Regions from separate parts of the Paenibacillus sp. S33 genome, predicted to be linked through region 2. Evidence: riboswitches for the same ligand, from Rfam matches in the RefSeq annotation. Region 2 holds a riboswitch; the other holds the start of a gene.

Region 1 (4,512 bases), 3.7 Mb from region 2:
ACACCCATCGTCATAATGGCACCAATCACACCTCCACGTTGTCCGTGAATCATCGTGCCTCCCGTGTAACCAATCAGCAGCGGCAGCAAATAATTTTTCATCGGATCAACCAGTTGTGCAAAACCTTCGTTCGGGAACCACCCGGTCGGAATAAAGAGTGCCGTAATCAATCCCCACGCGATAAAGGCTCCCATGTTGGGCATAACCATACCGCTGAGAAAACGGCCAAAACGCTGTACGGCGACACGAGTGCCTCCTTTTGAACTTGGCTTTGCGTCCAATGTACTCATATTCAAATCCTCCTTGTAGGTAAGCATCACTACCTTTTCTTAAAATTCATACTAAATGACAGCGCTATCTTCATCAACGAAATGAAAACGTACTTTCGTCATGAACGTTGATGACAACATTTAAATTTAAATTATCCGAGAAGGTATTATACCTGCATAATTCTTCTTAATATGACCTGTAGCTATAGAAATTAGTCGAAAAACCGTACTGGATTATGTATGATTCTTACTATAGGGACAACCCTCTACATCAGAATAAAACACGTAATTACGTCTGCAAAAAGACAAAAAAATAGCCGCTATGTCAAATCATAGCGACTGTTGTATACAAAAATCGAGCAGACAAATAACACTCTTATTCCATACTACATTGCTCCATTACTGCTCATCGGAAATCAACTGCTCGTATTGATCCGCAGACAGTAGCTTGCCCAATGCTTCCTCCACATCTTTACCCATCTCTACTTCGATCATCCAACCTTTTTCATAGGGAGATTCATTCACTAGCTCAGGCGTACTTTCCAGCGCTTCATTCACTTTTAATACGGTTCCCGTCACCGGAGCAAAAAGGTCGGATACCGTCTTCACCGATTCAATCGTACCGATCTCCGCTCCCTGCTCAATCGTTACTCCCACCTCAGGTAATTCTACAAAAACAATATCACCCAGTTGATGCTGTGCAAAGTCTGTAATACCAATCCGCAACGTTCCATTCTCTGTGCGCTGAACCCACTCATGTTCGTCTGTATACCAAAGTTGCTGCTTTACTTCACCCATCCTGTTCCCCTCACTTCCATATGAATAAAATCGCTTTTGCTCACCTGTATTAGACAGGTTAAGATTATGACAACAGGAACACTCATGTCAATAATACTAACAAAAATACTTCATATGACCTCATATGGCGTACTATATAAAAATATGATAACTTATAACAAACGCTTACATATCCTTATTTATATATTAAATGTTTTTTCTATTGTTTTTGATGACATTTTTATTGACATTTTGAATGAATTTGCGTATTAATGGGTTATAGCAAATGCTTTGGAAAACACCCCGACAACTGCAAACGCGGATGAACGCGGAGGGAGAGACTGCCAAAAAGATTCGCATAGCTGTTGCCGCTTATGAAACATAAGTGCACGCGAATCGGATCAAGTTGTTATCTGCAAAGCCAGGTAATATACTGTTGATCCCGAAGGTAGCGCCGAAGGAGTAAGCCTGCATTGCAGGTGAATCTCTCAGGCAAAAGGACCTCTGCCGGACGCATCTCTGGAGAGCATTCGCTATTGGAGCGGATCACCCAAGGGGAAACCCGGTACATACCGGGGTAACTTTCTGGTATCAAGGACAGAGCTGAAAAAAGAGTGTAGACTGCCGTCTATACGTTTTTTTCGGCCTGTCTTTTTTGTTTAGCCGATCACACCGGATAGGAGTGGAAAAATGACTAATTTGCGAAAAACACCGCTATATTCGTCCTACGGGACGCAGTCTGGGGTTCGTTGTATTGACTTTGGCGGCTGGGAGCTCCCCGTTCAGTTTAGCGGCATTCAAAAGGAGCATGAGGCCGTCCGGCAACGTGCGGGTTTATTCGATGTATCGCATATGGGCGAATTTTTGGTTGAAGGCAAAGAGGCCGAAGCTTTTCTGCAAAGGGTGACCACAAATGATGTCAGCCAGTTGGAACCAGGTCAGGCACAATATTCACTCCTGTGTTACCCCGATGGAGGGGTAGTAGACGACCTGCTTGTTTACTGCAAAGGACCGGAGCGCTACATGCTCGTTGTGAACGCCTCTAACATCGATAAGGATTGGGATTGGCTAATTCGCCATATACCTGCATCCGTTCACATGGAGAATGTGTCTGATGCGATAGCATTGCTGGCGTTGCAAGGACCGGAAGCAGCACGTATTGCCGCAGCCGTGGCAGATACGGACATTACGAATCTGGCATCTTTCCGCTTCCATGAGAATGTGCCATTGTTCGGAGCAAAAGCACTCGTCTCACGAACCGGATATACGGGCGAAGACGGTTTTGAGTTTTATGTACCTGCTGCGGAAGCACCAGCCGTATGGGAGGGTTTGCTTCGTTCCGGTGAGTCGTATGGGCTGATTCCCGCTGGACTTGGTGCTCGGGATACCCTACGCTTTGAGGCACGGTTGCCGCTGTACGGACAGGAGTTATCTGCCACGATTTCACCGCTCGAAGCCGGTCTAGGGTTCTTCGTCAAGCTGAATAAAGGAGATTTTATCGGTAGAGAAGCACTGCAACGTCAGAAAGATCAAGGGATTCCTCGCAAATTGATCGGGCTGGAAATGATGGATCGCGGTATCCCTCGCGCCCATTACCCGGTATTCGCAGAAGGACAACACATCGGTGAGGTCACAACGGGGACTCAGTCGCCCACCTTGAAGCGTAATCTCGGCCTCGCCTTGGTAGACAGTCGTTTTAGCGCCCTCTCCACACCGCTGGAGGTTGAGATTCGTGGCAAACGCTTGCGTGCCGAGGTGGTGGCAGCACCCTTTTATAAACGCCCACGCTGATCTTAAACTCTCCTCATTTCTATAAAGCAAACATGTCAGATATGTACTTCCGGGTTTTCTTCTCACACTTTTTTATTAGCTAATTTACGATTTAAATTTTGCTTTTCGAAAGGAGCCAGAACCTATGAAGCAGCATCGTTATCTCCCTATGACTGAACAGGATCAAACCGAAATGCTGCGTGTGGTCGGCGTTTCATCCATCGATGATTTATTCAGTGACATTCCAGAGGCCATTCGATATCAAGGGGAACTCCCTCTTTCTTCTCGACTCGACGAGAGAGCCTTAACCCGCCACTTGGCCGAGCTTGCTGGACACAACGCCAATACAGACACACATGCCAGCTTTCTTGGCGCAGGAATTTATGATCATCATATTCCGTCCGTCATCCAGCACATCACTTCACGCTCTGAATTCTATACAGCCTACACCCCCTATCAGCCGGAAGTAAGCCAAGGCGAGCTACAAGCCATTTTCGAATTTCAGTCGTATATTTGCGAATTGACGGGCATGGCTGTAGCTAATGCCAGCATGTACGACGGAGCGACTGCACTGGCGGAAGCGGGCTCACTGTCCGCCGCAGCTACCCGCCGTAAACAGCTTATCGTATCAAGGTCCGTCCATCCGGAGGCACGTCAGGTATTGGCAGCCTATGCACGCGGATTGGATTTGGACATCGTGGAGATCGGCTGTTCGGACGGCGTAACGGATGCTAATGCGTTAGCGGCGGCCGTATCGGAACAGACTGCGGCTGTTTTGGTCCAAAGCCCCAACTTTTTCGGAGCCGTGGAAAACCTGAAGCCGATGGCTGATCTCATCCATGCGTACAAAGGTCTTTTGGTCGTCAGCGCCAACCCACTGGCACTTGGCTTGCTGGAGACACCCGGCAAACAGGGCGCGGATATTGTGGTAGGAGACGCGCAGCCACTTGGCATCTCATCTTCTCTCGGCGGTCCGACCTGTGGATACTTTGCCGTTTCTCAGGCACATATGCGCCGTATCCCCGGCCGTATTGTGGGTCAGACCACTGACCGTAACGGTAAACGCGGTTTCGTGCTGACCTTGCAAGCACGGGAACAACATATCCGCCGCGAAAAGGCCACGTCTAACATTTGCTCCAATCAAGCGTTGCTAGCTTTATCTGCATCTGTATACTTGTCTGTCATGGGTAGACAGGGGATCAAGGAAGTAGCCGAGCTAAATTTGCATAAAAGCCGTTATGCTTTAGAGCAATTGCTGAGCTTGAAGGGCGTAACTGCCTCATTTAACGCACCGACCTTTAACGAGTTTGCCCTTAGACTGCCTGAGGGTACGGATATGAGCAAACTCCAGACTGAGTTGCTAGCTGCTGGATTTATCGCTGGCTACGATTTGGGCCGGGACTATGAGGAACTTGCTGGTCACATGTTGATTGCCGTGACGGAGCAAAGAACCAAAGAAGAGATTGACCAATTTGTACACACCTTGGGGGGATTGCTATGACACACACCGGCCAGGATCAGAAACAAGGGCTGTTGAAGGAACACGATCAAGCGCTCATTTTTGAATTGAGCCGTCCGGGTCGCATCGCCTATTCTCTTCCCGAGTGCGACGTTCCCCGTCGCCCGGTGGCAGAGCTTTTGCCAGATTATGCGCTGCGCAGTGAACCTGCGGCATTACCCGAGGTATACGAAGTAG
Region 2 (4,512 bases):
CGTCTGGAAACAGACTCACGTGTAATTGCGCTTGGTGCTCAGGAAACGAAGCAACTGAAAGTAACAGGAGTTAAGAGTGGCGGTACAAAAACAGATGTAACCAAGGACGCCACCTGGACAACTAGCAATGTAAAAGTGGTTGAAGTTAGCGAAGGTTTGATCAAAGCGAATGGTAGCGGTAAGGCAACTGTGACTGCTTCATATGGCAAGCAAAACATTACGTTTACGGTAGAAGTGGACGTAGCGCAAAAGATTGAAGCGGATGCAATCGCGCTATCGCTCAAATCTGGAGATCAAAAAACCATCGCGATTGTGGTTAAATCGAGTGATGGTAAAGAAAAGGACGTTACGGCCCAAGCTGAATGGAAAACGTCTAATTATAAGGTAGCCACTGTTAAAAAGGGTCAGGTTACCGCGGTTAGCTACGGTAAAGCTAACATTCAGGCGAAATTTGGTGGGAAGGTAATCAGCGTACCTGTGGATGTTGATACGCTTAAATACCTGCAAACAGACGAAGTCGCATTGAATTTGAAGGCAGGACAGCTGGCTAAGGTTACGGCTACAGCCACGTATAAGGATGAGTCGGAGAAGGATGTCTCCAAACCGGCTGTCTGGTCCTCGTCCAGAATTATTGTTGCGACCGTCAAAGACGGTAACATTAAGGCACAGGGCAAGGGTAAAGCTGTAATTACTGTGAAATATGCAGGTAAAATGACGAAGGTACAGGTAACCGTTCAGTAAAAAAGAGAGCAAGCATACGTCCAAGGACGATAGGCTTGCTCTTTTATTTTAAGGAGGCTACCGCTTATAATTTATGACTTATCTTTCTTGGTTGGTGTGTTGCGTGTAAGTGATTCGGTCAAACGCTTGCCAGTCGGCGTCTGGGCCAACCCGCCTTTGGCGGTCTCGCGGTGCTTCGACGGCATCGCACTGCCGACTTCAAGCATCACGTCAATGACTTCGTCAGACGGAATAGCGCTGCGCACACCCGCCAAAGCCATATCTGCTGCGGCAAGTGCAGTCACGGCTCCCAGCCCGTTGCGCACGATGCACGGGATCTCCACGAGTCCGGCGACGGGGTCGCAAATCAGGCCGAGCGTGTTCTTAAGGGCGAGACCCACGGCGTGAACAGCCTGTTCAGGCGTACCACCGCGCAGCTCGACCATAGCGCCAGCGGCCATCCCGATAGCTGAGCCAATCTCAGCCTGACAGCCTCCCTCCGCGCCAGAAATGAAGGAGTTGTTGGCGATCACGTAGCCAATGGCTCCAGCGGCGAATAGGCCGTTCACCATATGCTCATCATCCCAGCCGAACCGTTCCTGCGCACTGATGAATACACCAGGGATAACCCCACATGAGCCTGCGGTAGGCGTGGCGACAATGCGACCCATGGATGCATTAACCTCCGACACGGAGAGGGCATAAGCCATGGCGAGCGCGGAGGCATCACCGGAGCAGGTTTCCCCTGCCCGCAGATACTCGGCTAGGCGCTTGCCGTCACCGCCCGTCAATCCACTGCGGGATACGGTGTCTTGTGTCTGACCGCGATGAACGGCTTCCTTCATGACTTCATAATAATCAGACATTTGGCGAAAGATTTCTTCCTCCGTTGTATTCGTTTCTTGTACCTGCTCTTGAATCATCAAGCGGCCAATCGTGGTGGATTCTTCAGCGCATAAAGCGCTGATCTCATGCAGATGGCTAAACCGCATCGGATTCAGCTCCTTTTTTCAAATTAATCATCTTAATTTCATACATATGAGGTAAAGAACGCAGTTCCGCAATTAGTTCAGCTGGAGCAGAACTGTCCGTTTCAATGGCGGTGAGTGCTTCACCATCCCGGCCCTTGCGATCTACGTGCATATAGGCAATGTTAATGTGAGCCTCGCCCAGCGCTGAAGTTATCGCGCCCAATGTACCGGGCTTATCCGAGTGGAGAAGCACCAGCGTAGGCAACTCCCCGGTCAGATTGACCCGGAATTCATTCAGTTGCTGGACATGGATGCTGCCGCCGCCGATGGAGGAGCCCAACAGTGTGCGCTGATCCTCGCCCTTCCACAGCTCGAAACGGACAGTGTTCGGATGAGGGGCGGGGAGTCCGCTGACGGCGAATTCCACGGCCATCCCGGCTTGTTCGGCCCATTGCTCGGCATCGGGAATCCGGTGATCGTCCGTATCGTAATTAAGCAGTCCTGCGATGAGCGCCAGATCTGTACCGTGTCCTTTATACGTATCGGCAAAGGAGCCGTATAATGTCATGCGGGCACGGTCAGGCTGCGCTCCGAGCCAGTGCCGGGCAACGCGTGCGAGTCGCACCGCGCCTGCGGTGTGTGAACTGGAAGGTCCGGTCATGGCCGGGCCGATAATGGAAAATACATCTTTGAAACGCATGGTGTGGCCCCCTGTATGTTCTAATACCATACTATATGGTATTTCCGCGTCTTTGCGCGTTTATGACGGTTCCTAATGCTGACGCGCAATGTGAGCACAAAAAAGGACAGGATAAGGAAGTTTCCCTTATCTCTGTCCTCGTTACCTGAGAGTTTCGTGCGGTGTTCTTACCGCCTTACCCCTTGGGTGGCTTGCGCTCTCTCCAGAGTTGCGTCAGATGACGATACATGGACCTGAGAGATTATCCGCCAGCCGGGTGCTGGCGTCTTGCTCCTTCGGTGCCGCCAGAGTGTAGGCTCCCTGGACAGACTCTCCCGTCATCTTCATTCGCGTATACCGTTCTACATGTCTTCCTTAGGGTAATGTATGCCGTGCTCGGTGTCAATCACAGGGTTCAATTTTTACATAAACAGGTGCGTTACCAATAAAAAAGATTAAAATTTACATAATTATGGATGAAATCAGGAAGGAATTAGAAGATTGGCGGCTAATCTGATAAAGAACAAGTACATTTTTGGAAAACATAGGAGGGATATTGACGTATGGTAAAAGGCTTGCGGTTCACAGGTTCACGCTTAAAAGGGATGCTGCATCTAGCAGCAATCGTATCACTGCTGATCGGGATCTTCGTACCATTCGGTCAGGTCAAGGCAGAGGGAGCATTGACAGTAGCCGAAGCACTTCAGAGCCAAAGTAGTGGAGGTACGGTGACGGTGGAAGGCTACATCGTCGGACATGCTACCGGATCGAAAACGGCTAACTTTTCTTCTCCGTTCGCGAATGATTTTAACGTACTGATTGCCGATCAGGCAAATGAACGTAATACGTCTAATCTATTGGATGTACAGCTGACTTCAGCGTACAGAGGGCAATTTGGGCTGTCAGGCCATCCTGAGCTGATCGGCAGCAAAATTCGTGTGACGGGTACACTTGGCGCCTACAATAATTTTGGTGGAGTGAAAAGCCCAAGCGCTGTTGAACTGGTGAGCGGAAGCGAGCCGGGGGAACCAGGTGAACCTGGCGAACCTGGCAACCCGGGTCAACCCGGTACTACATTGCCGGATGGAAAAGGCAAAAAGGTGCTGTTCGATAATACGCACGCACAGACCGCTGGTGCAGCAGATTGGGTCATTGAAGGCGCCTTCTCCGACTTTGCCAATGGACTGCGTAATGTAGGCTTTACGGTAGACCAATTGAATCGTCCCATTCCTTTTACTTATGGAGAGCAGGCCATAACATATGACAAGCTGCGCCAATATGATGTGTTCATTATTGGTGAAGCGAATGTTGCCTTTAAGGCATCCGAGCAGGCTGCTCTGCTGCAATACGTGAATAACGGGGGGAGCGTCTTCTTCATCTCCGATCATTATAATGCGGACCGTAACAAAAACCGTTGGGATTCCTCCGAAGTTATGAATGGCTACCGTCGTGGAGCCTATACTAATCCGGCCAAAGGCATGACTGCAGAAGAAGCTGCATCACCGGCGATGCAAGGATTAACAAGCTCCGATTGGCTGGCGACCAACTTTGGTGTTCGTTTCCGTTATAATGCGCTTGGTGACGTGAATGCTACTGACATTGTAGCCGCAGATCAATCTTTCGGTATTACCAAGGGTGTGCGCTCGATTGCAATGCATGCAGGATCTACGCTGGCTATTATTGATCCTACCAAGGCTAAAGGCATTGCTTATATCCCTTCAGGCACGAAAAAATGGGGGAATGCTGTAGACCAGGGAGTTTATAACGGCGGGGGCCGTGCAGAAGGGCCTTATGCCGCTATCTCCAAGGTAGGTCAAGGCAAGGCAGCGTTCATCGGTGATTCTTCCCCTGTAGAAGATGCTACACCGAAATATGTGCGTGAGGAAAACGGACAGTCGAAGAAGACATATGATGGTTTCGAGGAAGTGGATGATTCCACCTTCCTGGTGCAAACGGTCCAATGGCTTGCATGGAAGCAGGACTACACGAAATTGTCTGATGTGGCAGGTTTGACTCTGGATCAACCAACGAAGCTTCTGCCATTCGAGGAGCCTGCGGCTTCCACGGAACCGCAGGCTGAGCCTTGGTCTGCTCCGGCAGCAGGCTACAAATGGTATGATCCTAGAACGTTCAAGTCTGGCT

Evidence for each region. A riboswitch is a leader RNA that binds a small molecule or an ion and turns the genes downstream of it on or off. The one in region 2 is predicted to bind glycine.
Region 1: another riboswitch for glycine. It lies ahead of gcvT (glycine cleavage system aminomethyltransferase GcvT); the one in region 2 lies ahead of sdaAB (L-serine ammonia-lyase, iron-sulfur-dependent subunit beta).

What each region holds. Positions count from the first base shown of each region.
Region 1 is NZ_JBSIEZ010000001.1:4,067,625-4,072,136, forward strand. It holds gene ACWGXJ_RS18480 (PTS mannitol transporter subunit IICB) at 1-290, opposite strand, end outside; gene gcvH (glycine cleavage system protein GcvH) at 669-1,067, opposite strand; glycine riboswitch at 1,462-1,560, shown strand; gene gcvT (glycine cleavage system aminomethyltransferase GcvT) at 1,737-2,837, shown strand; gene gcvPA (aminomethyl-transferring glycine dehydrogenase subunit GcvPA) at 2,962-4,317, shown strand; gene gcvPB (aminomethyl-transferring glycine dehydrogenase subunit GcvPB) at 4,314-4,512, shown strand, end outside.
Region 2 is NZ_JBSIEZ010000001.1:416,736-421,247, forward strand. It holds gene ACWGXJ_RS01875 (Ig-like domain-containing protein) at 1-741, shown strand, start outside; gene sdaAA (L-serine ammonia-lyase, iron-sulfur-dependent, subunit alpha) at 813-1,712, opposite strand; gene sdaAB (L-serine ammonia-lyase, iron-sulfur-dependent subunit beta) at 1,702-2,391, opposite strand; glycine riboswitch at 2,603-2,718, opposite strand; gene ACWGXJ_RS01890 (DUF6359 domain-containing protein) at 2,934-4,512, shown strand, end outside.